DNA from 2 places in the Streptomyces sp. NPDC058683 genome. Region 1 is predicted to be linked to the other one. Evidence: predicted binding sites of a transcription regulator. Region 1 holds the regulator's gene; the other holds the start of a gene.

The links. The regulator HrcA, encoded in region 1, represses chaperone genes, less so after heat shock. The targets are predictions, from matches to a motif close to TTNGCACTCNGNNNNNCNGAGTGCNAA.
Region 2: the regulator HrcA is predicted to act here: its motif matches at 3,775-3,801, upstream of groL (chaperonin GroEL).

Annotation. Positions count from the first base shown of each region.
Region 1 covers NZ_JBHXSK010000003.1:346,895-352,935, reverse strand. Annotated here, with positions in the region: gene ACFWXC_RS05365 (MBL fold metallo-hydrolase) at 11-742, opposite strand; gene hrcA (heat-inducible transcriptional repressor HrcA) at 907-1,923, shown strand; gene dnaJ (molecular chaperone DnaJ) at 1,924-3,060, shown strand; gene ACFWXC_RS05350 (nitronate monooxygenase) at 3,204-4,304, shown strand; gene ACFWXC_RS05345 (16S rRNA (uracil(1498)-N(3))-methyltransferase) at 4,301-5,059, shown strand; gene ACFWXC_RS05340 (VOC family protein) at 5,089-5,481, shown strand; gene ACFWXC_RS05335 (hypothetical protein) at 5,647-6,041, shown strand, end outside.
Region 2 covers NZ_JBHXSK010000024.1:111,986-118,026, forward strand. Annotated here, with positions in the region: gene ACFWXC_RS26495 (metallophosphoesterase family protein) at 1-370, opposite strand, end outside; gene ACFWXC_RS26500 (NADH:flavin oxidoreductase) at 556-1,683, opposite strand; gene groL (chaperonin GroEL) at 1,990-3,612, opposite strand; gene ACFWXC_RS26510 (cold-shock protein) at 3,970-4,176, opposite strand; gene ACFWXC_RS26515 (MoaD/ThiS family protein) at 4,667-4,942, opposite strand; gene thrC (threonine synthase) at 4,989-6,041, opposite strand, start outside.

The DNA of each region.
Region 1 (6,041 bases):
GGCGGCGTGGTCACGACACGCCGAAACGGGCGGCCAGGGCGTCGCGTTGGCGTCGTACGAACTCCGCGTCCACCACCGCTCCGTGACCGGGCACGTACAGGGCGTTCTCGCCGCCGAGGGACAGCAGCCGGTCCAGGGCGGCCGGCCAGTGGGACGGTACGGCGTCGGGGCCGGCCTGGGGGTCGCCGGACTCCTCCACCAGGTCGCCGCAGAACACCACCGCCCGGTCGCCGGGGACGCCGGGGACGAGGACCGCGAGGTCGTGGGAGGTGTGGCCGGGGCCCACGTCGGCCAGCAGGGCCCGGCGGCCGTCGCCGAGGTCGAGGGTCCACTCGCCACAGACCGGACGGCGGGGCAGGGGCAGCGCGTCGGCCGCCTCCTCGGCCTCCGGGGCCGGGAGGCCGTTGCGGATCGCGTCCAGGCGGAGCGCCTCGCGGCCGTGCGCGAAGACGTCCTCGGCGCCCGCCGCCGTGTGCACGTCCGCGCCCGCGAACGCCGGGGTGCCGAAGACGTGGTCGAAGTGGGGGTGGGTGAGCGCGAGATGGGTCACACGGCGTCCGGCCAGCCGCTGCGCCTGCGTACGCAACCGCGCGCCCTCCGCCAGGCTCGACCCGGCGTCCACCATCAGGACCGGGCCCGCCCCGAGGACCAGCCCGGCCGTGCAGTCCCAGCCCGGCAGCCGGCACCGGCCGACCCCCTCGGCCACCCGTTCCCAGCCCAGCTCTTCCCAAGTCACCGTCACACCACGACGCTAACGGCAGAACGCCCCGGGTCCTCACCGACCTTGCCCAGTCGGTACCCGGCGGCCGTACACTGGGCCGGGGACGCTGGCACTCGCGTTCGCAGAGTGCCAGGCGAAAAGGCCCGAAAGGCCGCGGGGACGACTTTCTGGAGGTGTGGCGCCGGATGCTGAGTGAACGCAGGCTTCAGGTATTGCGCGCCATTGTCCAGGATTACGTCGGCACCGAGGAGCCGGTGGGGTCGAAGGCGCTGACCGAGCGGCACAACCTCGGGGTCTCCCCGGCGACCGTGCGCAACGACATGGCCGCCCTGGAGGACGAGGGGTTCATCGCCCAGCCGCACACCAGCGCCGGGCGGATCCCCACCGACAAGGGCTACCGGCTGTTCGTCGACAAGCTGGCCGGCGTCAAGCCGATGAGCGCGCCCGAGCGGCGGGCCATCCAGAACTTCCTCGACGGCGCCGTCGACCTCGACGACGTCGTGGCGCGGACGGTGCGGCTGCTGGCGCAGCTGACGCGGCAGGTCGCGGTCGTGCAGTACCCGTCGCTGACACGGTCCACCGTGCGGCACGTGGAGCTGCTCTCGCTCGCGCCGGCCCGGCTGATGCTGGTGCTGATCACCGACACCGGGCGGGTCGAGCAGCGGATGGTCGACTGCCCGGCGCCCATCGGGGAGACGTCGGTGGCGGATCTGCGGGCGCGGCTCAACAGCCGGGTCGCCGGTCGCCGGTTCTCGGACGTGCCCCGGCTGGTGGAGGATCTGCCGGACGCCTTCGAGGCCGAGGACCGCGGCACCGTCTCGGCGCTGCTCTCCACCCTGCTGGAGACGCTCGTCGAGGAGAACGAGGAGCGGCTGATGATCGGCGGCACCGCCAATCTCACCCGCTTCGGACATGATTTTCCCCTCATGATCCGGCCCGTCCTGGAGGCCCTGGAGGAGCATGTCGTCCTCCTCAAGCTCATGGGCGAGGCGGGGGATTCGGGCATGACCGTACGCATCGGTCACGAGAACGCCTACGAGGGACTCAACTCCACGTCCGTGGTGTCGGTCGGCTACGGTTCGGGCGGCGAGGCAGTCGCCAAGCTCGGCGTGGTCGGACCGACCCGCATGGATTACCCGGGAACGATGGGAGCGGTACGAGCGGTGGCACGGTACGTCGGACAGATCCTGGCGGAGTCGTAAGTGGCCACGGACTACTACGCCGTTCTCGGCGTGCGCCGCGACGCGTCGCAGGAAGAGATCAAGAAGGCCTTCCGTCGGCTCGCGCGCGAGCTGCACCCGGACGTCAACCCGGATCCGAAGACCCAGGAGCGGTTCAAGGAGATCAACGCCGCCTACGAGGTGCTCTCCGACCCGCAGAAGAAGCAGGTCTACGACCTCGGCGGCGATCCGCTCTCGCAGAGCGGCGGCGCGGGCGCGGGCGGCTTCGGGGCCGGTGGCTTCGGGAACTTCTCGGACATCATGGACGCGTTCTTCGGTACCGCGTCGCAGCGCGGTCCGCGCTCGCGGACCCGGCGCGGCCAGGACGCCATGATCCGGATCGAGGTCGAGCTCGACGAGGCGGCCTTCGGCACGACCAAGGACATCCAGGTCGACACGGCGATCGTCTGCAACACCTGCAACGGTGAGGGCGCGGCGCCGGGCACCTCCGCGCAGACGTGTGACATGTGCCGCGGTCGCGGTGAGGTCTCGCAGGTCACCCGGTCCTTCCTGGGCCAGGTCATGACCTCGCGGCCCTGCCCGCAGTGCCAGGGCTTCGGCACGGTCGTGCCGACGCCGTGTCCCGAGTGCGCCGGTGACGGGCGGGTGCGGTCGCGGCGGACGCTGACCGTGAAGATCCCGGCCGGTGTCGACAACGGCACCCGGATCCAGCTCGCCGGCGAGGGCGAGGTCGGGCCCGGCGGTGGTCCCGCCGGTGACCTGTACGTCGAGATCCACGAGCTGCCGCACTCCACGTTCCAGCGGCGCGGCGACGACCTGCACTGCACGGTGACCATCCCGATGACGGCGGCCTCGCTCGGTACGAAGGTGCCGCTGGAGACGCTGGACGGGATGGAGGAGGTCGACATCCGGCCGGGCACGCAGTCCGGGCAGTCGATCCCGCTGCACACCCGTGGCGTCACGCATCTGCGCGGCGGCGGGCGCGGCGATCTCATCGTCCACGTCGAGGTGACGACCCCGACCAAGCTCGACCCCGAGCAGGAGCGGCTGCTGCGCGAGCTGGCGAAGCTGCGCGGCGAGGAACGGCCGACGGGGCAGTTCCAGCCGGGTCAGCAGGGACTCTTCAGCCGGCTGAAGGACGCGTTCAACGGGCGCTGACCCGTCGGCGGGCGCCGGCGGGGCGCCGCGCGGGGGCTGAGGGGCCGCCGTACGGGCGCCGCCCCTCGGCCCGGACATATCTGGCATGTGCCAGAGGGACGGCCCGATTCGGTCTTGTTCGGAGGACGTGACAACATGCCGTCATGTCCTCCGCACTGACCGATCTCCTCCCCCTTCCGATCGTGCAGGCCCCCATGGCGGGCGGGGTCTCCGTGCCGCAGCTCGCCGCCGCCGTGTCCGAGGCGGGCGGGCTGGGGTTCCTGGCCGCCGGGTACAAGACCGCCGACGGGATGTACCAGGAGATCAAGCAGCTGCGCGGGCTGACCGGCCGCCCCTTCGGGGTGAACCTCTTCATGCCGCAGACGGAGTACGCCGAGACCGGCGCCGTGGAGGTCTACGCGCATCAGCTGGCCGGTGAGGCCGCCTGGTACAAGACCGAGCTCGGCGACCCCGACAGCGGCCGGGACGACGGGTACGAGGCCAAGCTGGCCGTGCTGCTCGACAACCCGGTGGCCGCGGCCTCGTTCCACTTCGGCGTCCCCGGCCAGGACGTCCTCGACTCCCTCCGGCGGGCAGGAACCTTCACCCTCGTCACCGCGACCACCGCCGAGGAGGCTGTCGCCGCCGAGCGGGCCGGGGCGGACGCGGTGATCGCACAGGGCGTGGAGGCCGGCGGTCACCAGGGCACCCACCGCGACGTGCAGGAGAACGAGGGCTCCGGGATCGGACTGCTGTCGCTGATCGCCCAGATACGGGAGACGGTGCGGATTCCCGTCGTCGCCGCCGGCGGCATCATGCGCGGCAGCCAGATCGCCGCCGTGCTGGCCGCGGGTGCGAGCGCCGCCCAGCTGGGTACGGCCTTCCTCGCCACCCCCGAGTCCGGCGCCACCGACCTCCACAAGCGGGCGCTGACCGACCCGCTGTTCATCCGGACCGAACTGACCCGGGCGTTCTCCGGGCGGCCCGCCCGGGGCCTGGTCAACCGCTTCATGCGCGAGCACGGCCCGTACGCGCCCGCCGCCTACCCGGAGGTCCACCACCTCACCTCCCCGCTGCGCAAGGCCGCCGCCAAGGCCGGGGACGCGCAGGGCATGGCCCTGTGGGCCGGGCAGGGCCACCGGCTGGCCCGCCCGCTGCCCGCCGGGCAGCTGGTGGAGACCCTCGCGGCGGAACTCGCCGCCGCGTCGACAGCGTTGTCGGCCAAGGGCGAAGGATACGAGGGGTACGAGGGGGAGGGGCGATGACCGCCCCGGTGTTCGTGCTCGACCCGCTCGTGGTGCCCGACCACTTGGGCGGCGAGGTCGTCCTGGACGGCCCCGAGGGACGGCACGCCGTCTCCGTGAAGCGGCTGCAGCCCGGCGAGGACGTCATCCTCACCGACGGGCGCGGACGCTGGGCGGAGGGCGTCGTACGGGCCGCCGAGGGCAAGGACCGGCTGGTGGTGACGGGCCTGGAGAGCGTCTTCGAGGAGCCCGGGCCGAGCCCCCGCATCACCGTCGTCCAGGCCCTCCCCAAGGGCGACCGCGGTGAGGTCGCCGTGGAGACCATGACCGAGGTCGGCGTCGACGCGATCGTGCCCTGGCAGGCCGCCCGCTGCATCACCCAGTGGAAGGGCGACCGGGGCCTGAAGTCCCTCGCGAAGTGGCGGGCCACCGCCCGCGAGGCCGGCAAGCAGTCCCGCCGGGTGCGCTTCCCGGAGATCGCGGACGCGGCGACCACCAAGCAGGTCGCCGCACTGCTCGCCGGAGCCGACCTGGCCGCGGTGCTCCACTCCGACTTCGAGCACGGCAGTGACCCGCTCGCCGCGGCCCGGCTGCCCGCCGAGGGTGAGATCGTGCTGGTCGTCGGGCCCGAAGGGGGCGTCGCCCGGGACGAGCTGGCGCTCTTCGAGGAGGCGGGCGCGAAGGCGTACACCCTGGGGCCTACCGTGATGCGCACATCGACCGCCGGCACCGCGGCCGCGGCCCTGCTGCTGGGCCGCACCGGCCGCTGGTCCTGACCCGTACGACACCACAGGGGGAACGCGCCGTGGAACTCGCCCAAGTCCGGCTCCTGGTCTCCGACTTCGCCGCCTGCTACCGCTTCTACGCCGAGGTGCTCGGGCTGAAGCCGCAGTCGGGGGCGAGCGAGGGACCGTACGAGAAGTTCAGCCCGCACGCCGGGTCGGCGGGGATAGCCCTCCAGGACCGGGCCATGATGGCCGAGGTGCTGGGCGAGCTGGGGGACACCGCGACCGGGCACCGTTCGCTGGTGGTGCTGCGCGTCGACGACCTGGACGCCTACTGCGAGCAGATCGCCGCCCGGGGCGCGGTCCTGGTGCACGGGCCGATGCCGATGACGGAACGCATGCGCGTCGCCCACCTCAAGGACCCGGAGGGCAACCTGGTGGAACTCCAGGAGTGGCTGCTGCTGCGCACCTGAGGAGCCCGTCGGCCGCCAGGGGGACCTCTCCGAACACGTGAGTGGCCGTATGCCCTCTACCGTCACGGAGTCGACGGTGGCAGGCTGCCCTCCATGGGGGCATTGAGGCCGATTTGGCGCCGACCGCGCGTGACGCGCCGGTCGCGCGTGACCAGGGCGGCGGCCGTGGCGGGGCTCGCGGTGGTCGCCGTGGGCGGTGTGGTGGGCTGTCAGCCGACCGACCTGAACTCCGCGACCGTCGCGTACACCACCGACCGGACCGCCACCGCCGAGCTGGAACGGCAGCACGTCGACGTCAGCTGGCTCACCTGCACCGGCAACTACGGCTCGTCGGCCCCGAAGACGCCCTCGGCGTCCGAGACCACCGTCGTCTCCGTGGACTGCCGGGGCAGGACCAAGGACGGCCGGGACATCACCGTCACCGGGCGGGTCACCAAGGCGGTCAGCGGCGCCTGTGTGCGCGGGAACCTCGTCGCGAAGGTGGGCGGCAAGGAGTGGTTCCGGGTGAAGGGCCTCGGCAACTGCGACGCCACGCCCGGACCGGCGTACAGCACCTACCG
Region 2 (6,041 bases), on a different contig from region 1:
CGCCGACCGTGCTGACGGCGGCCCGCTCCTCACCGCCGAACACCTGCTCGGCGCGGTCGGTGCCGTCGGCGTCCAGATGCCCGCTGCCCAGCACCTTGGCGAAGGCCCCGCGCTCGTCGTGGTTGCCGGTGGTGCAGAAGACGGGGATGTTCCGGTCCCGTGCGTATCCGCCGATCAGCGTGCGCAGGGCGGTGTACGCCTCGACCGCGCCGTCGTCGGCGAGGTCGCCGGTGACGACGACCGCGTCGAAGCCGGAGAGACCGCGGAGTTCGTCGAGCATCAGCCGCAGGGACGCGGTGGCGTTGACGCCGCGTTTGTTGGGGGTGTCGGTGCGGTCCAGGTGGGTGTCCGAGAGATGGAGTATCCGCATGCTCGGACGGTACCGGCGAATTCCCGGGTGAGCACCGGGCCGCGTGCCATGAAGGTGCCGCTCGTGCCGTACGCGGGTGCCGCTCGTGCCGTACGGGTATGCGTTCGCCCCCGGGCCGGCCGGCTGGTCGCGGGCCGGCCCGAGGGCGGACGGGGTGGTTCGGCTCAGGCTCTCGGCTCAGGCGCTCAGCTGAGGCTCTTGAGCGCCGCCGCGTCGTACGACTTCAGCTCCTGCGTGCGGCCGGCCAGCACCTTCGCCGCCCACTCCGGGTCCTGGAGGATGGCGCGGCCGACGGCGACCATGTCGTACTCCTCGCGCTCCAGGCTGTCGAGGAGGTCCTCGATGCCCCGGACCGGGGAGCCCTCGCCCGCGAAGCCCTTGATGAAGTCGCCGTCGAGGCCGACCGAGCCGACGGTGATGGTCGGCTTCCCGGTGAGCTTCTTGGTCCAGCCGGCCAGGTTCAGGTCGGAGCCCTCGAACTCGGGCAGCCAGTAGCGCCGGGTGGAGGCGTGGAAGACGTCGACACCGGCCGCCGCCAGCGGGGTGAGGATCGCCTCCAGCTCCTCCGGGGTCTCGGCGAGGCGGGCGTCGTAGTTGTCCGACTTCCACTGCGAGTAGCGGAAGATCACCGGGAACTCCGGGGAGACCGCCGCGCGTACGGCCGCCACGAGCTCGGCCGCGTACTGGGTACGGGCGACCGGGTCACCGCCGTAGGCGTCGGTACGGCGGTTGGTGCCCGCCCACAGGAACTGGTCGAGGAGGTAGCCGTGGGCGCCGTGCAGCTCGACCCCGTCGAAGCCGATGCGCTCGGCGTCGGCCGCGGCCTCGGCGAACGCGCGGATGACGTCGTCCAGGTCCTCGCGGCTCATCGCCTTGCCCTCGCCCTCGGTGCCGTCCAGGCGGATGCCGGAGGGGCCGACCGCGGGGGCGTCCGCGAACGGGGGCTGGCCCTGCTTGCGGACCATGCCGATGTGCCACAGCTGCGGGACGATGGTGCCGCCGGCCGCGTGCACCCCCTCGGCGACCTTCGCCCAGCCCGCCAGCTGCTCCTCGCCGTGGAACCGCGGGATGCGGCTGCTCTGCCCGGCCGAGTCGTGACCGACGTACGTGCCCTCGGTGACGATCAGACCGACACCGGCGGCGGCCCGGCGGGCGTAGTACGAGATCACGTCCTCGCCGGGGACACCGCCCGGGCTGAACTGCCGGGTCATCGGCGCCATCACGATCCGGTTGGGGACCGTGAGCCCGTTCAGGGTGATCGGACGGGAGAGGATCTCGGCCGCGCGGGAGGCGGGGGGCGTGGTGACGGTCACGTGGGGGGCTCCTCGTGGGTAGGTCGTAGACCGGACGGTATGTGCACGCGCATCGAGTGCACGCACGTGCACAACGACCTGCCCGTACGCACCCATTCCCGTCCCCGCCCGAAAGCCGTGTGACACCGGACACGGCCCCCACGGCCGCCCCGGCCGGCCGACGGGCAACTCCCGCTTCAGTGCCCGCGGTTCCCCGCCGTCGACGCCCGGGCCCCGGTCATCGAGGCAAAAACGCCCGAGGGCGGCACCCCCTGTCGAACAGGGAGTGCCGCCCTCGGTCAGGACAGGCGATCGACCAGGGGTCGATCAGAAGTCCATGTCACCGCCCGGCATGCCGCCCGGAGCGGCCGCGGCGGCCTTCTCCGGCTTGTCGGCGATGACGGCCTCGGTGGTGAGGAACAGCGCGGCGATGGAGGCGGCGTTCTGCAGGGCAGAGCGCGTCACCTTCGCCGGGTCGATGATGCCCTCGGCGATCAGGTCGACGTACTCACCGGTCGCGGCGTTCAGGCCGTGACCCGGGGTGAGGTTGCGGACCTTCTCCACCACGACGCCGCCCTCGAGGCCGGCGTTGACGGCGATCTGCTTCAGCGGGGCCTCGAGGGCGAGCTTCACGATCGCGGCGCCCGTCGCCTCGTCACCCTCCAGCTCCAGCTTCTCGAAGACCGAGGAGGCCTGCAGCAGGGCCACGCCACCACCGGCGACGATGCCCTCCTCGACGGCCGCCTTCGCGTTGCGCACGGCGTCCTCGATGCGGTGCTTGCGCTCCTTGAGCTCGACCTCGGTCGCGGCACCGGCCTTGATGACGGCGACGCCACCGGCGAGCTTGGCCAGGCGCTCCTGGAGCTTCTCGCGGTCGTAGTCCGAGTCGGACTGCTCGATCTCGGCGCGGATCTGGTTGACCCGGCCGGCGACCTGGTCGGACGAGCCGGCACCGTCGACGATGGTGGTCTCGTCCTTGGTGATGACCACCTTGCGGGCCTTGCCCAGCAGGTCGAGGGTCGTGTTCTCGAGCTTGAGACCGACCTCCTCGGAGATGACCTCGCCACCGGTGAGGATGGCGATGTCGTTCAGCATCGCCTTGCGGCGGTCGCCGAAGCCCGGGGCCTTGACCGCGACGGACTTGAAGGTGCCGCGGATCTTGTTGACGACCAGGGTCGACAGGGCCTCGCCCTCGACGTCCTCGGCGATGATCAGCAGCGGCTTGCCCGACTGCATGACCTTCTCCAGGAGCGGGAGCAGGTCCTTGACGGAGCCGATCTTCGAGTTGGCGATCAGGATGTACGGGTCGTCGAGGGACGCCTCCATACGCTCCATGTCGGTGGCGAAGTACGCCGAGATGTAGCCCTTGTCGAAGCGCATACCCTCGGTGAGCTCCAGCTCCAGACCGAAGGTCTGGGACTCCTCGACGGTGATGACGCCTTCCTTGCCGACCTTGTCCATGGCCTCGGCGATGAGCTCGCCGATCTGGGTGTCGGCGGCGGAGATGGAGGCCGTGGAGGCGATCTGCTCCTTGGTCTCGACATCCTTCGCCTGCTCCAGCAGGGCACCGGAGACAGCCTCGACGGCCTTCTCGATACCGCGCTTCAGAGCCATCGGGTTGGCGCCGGCCGCGACGTTGCGCAGGCCTTCCTTGACCAGGGCCTGGGCGAGCACGGTCGCGGTGGTCGTACCGTCACCGGCGACGTCGTCCGTCTTCTTGGCGACTTCCTTGACCAGCTCGGCGCCGATCTTCTCGTACGGGTCCTCCAGCTCGATCTCCTTGGCGATGGACACACCATCGTTGGTGATCGTGGGGGCGCCCCACTTCTTCTCAAGGACGACGTTGCGGCCCTTGGGGCCGAGGGTGACCTTGACGGCGTCGGCGAGCTGGTTCATACCGCGCTCAAGGCCGCGCCGCGCCTCCTCGTCGAACGCGATGATCTTGGCCATGTGAAGTGGTCCCTCCAGGACTGGGGGTGAGTCTTCGGACCGCGCCCGCGCCCGCGACGGACGGCTCGCCGACCCGTGGGTTCCTTGCCCCACCCGGCCTGCGGGCCTCACCGACCCGGTCCATTTTTGTCACTCTCACCTTCAGAGTGCTAACGCCAATGATTAGCACTCGCCCATGCCGAGTGCAAGCGCCTCCGGGAGACTGGGCCGCGCCCCGGCCCCGTACCGGGCCGCCCCCGCGGGGCGCACCGGCCCGCTCGTCCCGGGCATGCCAAAGGGCTCGTAACCCATGACTCCCCATGGGATACGAGCCCTCCGACAAAGAAAGAAGAACGACGCTGTCAGTCGGCGCGTGCTTCAGCTGGTCGCGAGCCGGACCATGTCCGCCTGCGGCCCCTTCTGGCCCTGCGAGATCTCGAAATCGACCCGCTGACCTTCCTCCAGGGTGCGGTAGCCGTCCATCTGAATCGCACTGTAGTGGACGAAAACATCCGCACCACCGTCGACCGCGATGAAGCCGTACCCCTTCTCCGCGTTGAACCACTTGACGGTGCCCTGAGCCATGCCTAACTCCCCTATTACTGGCCCTTGCACAGATCCACACTTCGCGGATCCGGGTCAGACCTCACCCCCCACAGGTTTGGGGGCGTGCGCCGGAACGCGTCGACCGCGGCTGAATGTATCTGTCCAACTGCCGTCTGCAACAGGTCAATCGGACGAGAATTCTGGACGGGAAGGGTCCGGAATGTAGCAAGAATTCGGCCGAATTCAGGGCAAGTCGGGCCCCATAAAGGCCGCAAAAGCCGCATATAACCCGCGCACTTTGGCTACTTCTTATCGGGTCAGCGGTATCGAATACGGGGCCCCCGACCTGGAGATCGGGACCGCGTTCCCCAACTCTACCGCGCTCAACCACACAGAATTGCCCCCTCCGCTTCTCTCACGGAGGGGGCAATCAAATGAACACTCGGTGATGGCTGTTACCGAAGGTAATGTTCGGTCATACGGCCATCACGACAGCCAGGTCAGCGGGCTCGCCGGGCGGTCGCCGGGGTCAGCCGCCGGCGACGGCCGGGATGATGGAGACGCCGGCGCCGTCCGGAGTGGCCGTCGCCAGGCCCTGCTCGAAGCGCACGTCGTCATCATTGACGTACACATTCACGAACCGGCGCAGCTTGCCCTCGTCGTCGAGAACGCGGCCGGCGATCCCGGTGTGGTTCTTGTCCAGATCGGAGATGACCTCGCCGAGGGTGGCCCCTTCGGCACTGACTTCGGCCTGACCACCGGTGTAGGTGCGCAGGATGGTGGGGATGCGAACGGTGACGCTCACGTTTAAACCTCCGGTTAGAGCAACGCCCTGGTTTTCTGCGGCTGACTTAGGCGAGCCCGGCCTCACGGAACGAATCGAGAGTGGGCCGAATAGTCGCCGTAAGCCCGGTCCCCGCCACGGCGTCCAGTGTCTTCAGTCCATCACCCGTGTTGAGCACGACAACCGACTTCGCCGGGTCGATCAGCCCATTCTCAATGAGCTTCTTGGTGACTCCGACCGTCACCCCGCCGGCGGTCTCCGCGAAGATTCCCTCGGTCCGCGCGAGCAGCTTGATCGCGTCGACGACCTGCTCGTCGGTCACGTCCTCCACCGCACCGCCGGTACGGCGCGCGATGTCCAGGACGTACGGCCCGTCGGCCGGGTTGCCGATGGCGAGGGACTTGGCGATGGTGTTCGGCTTCTGCGGCCGCACCACGTCGTGGCCCGCCTTGTAGGCCACCGACACCGGCGAGCACCCCTCGGCCTGCGCACCGAAGATCTTGTACGGCTTGTCCTCGACGAGCCCGAGCTTGATCAGCTCCTGCAGCCCCTTGTCGATCTTCGTGAGCTGCGAGCCGGAGGCGATCGGGACGACCAGCTGGTCGGGGATCCGCCAGCCGAGCTGCTCGCAGATCTCGTACGCCAGGGTCTTGGAGCCCTCCGCGTAGTACGGCCGCAGGTTGACGTTGACGAAGCCCCAGCCCTCGCCGGCCGAGTCACCGATCAGTTCGGAGCAGAAACGGTTCACGTCGTCGTAGTTGCCCTCGATGCCGACGAGCTCGCCGCCGTAGATCGCGGCCATGACGATCTTGCCCTGCTCCAGGTCGTGCGGGATGAACACGCAGGAGCGGAAACCGGCCCGGGCGGCGGCGGCACCGACCGCGCCGGCGAGGTTGCCGGTGGAGGAGCAGGAGAGCGTGGTGTAGCCGAAGGCGCGCGCGGCCTCGACGGCCTGGGCGACGACCCGGTCCTTGAAGGAGTGCGTCGGGTTGCCGGAGTCGTCCTTGACGTACAGGCCGCCGGTGACGCCCAGCTCCTTCGCCAGGTTGTCGGCCTGGACGAGCTTGGTCCAGCCCGGGTTGATGTTCGGCTTGGTCGCCACGTCCGCGGGGACGGGCAG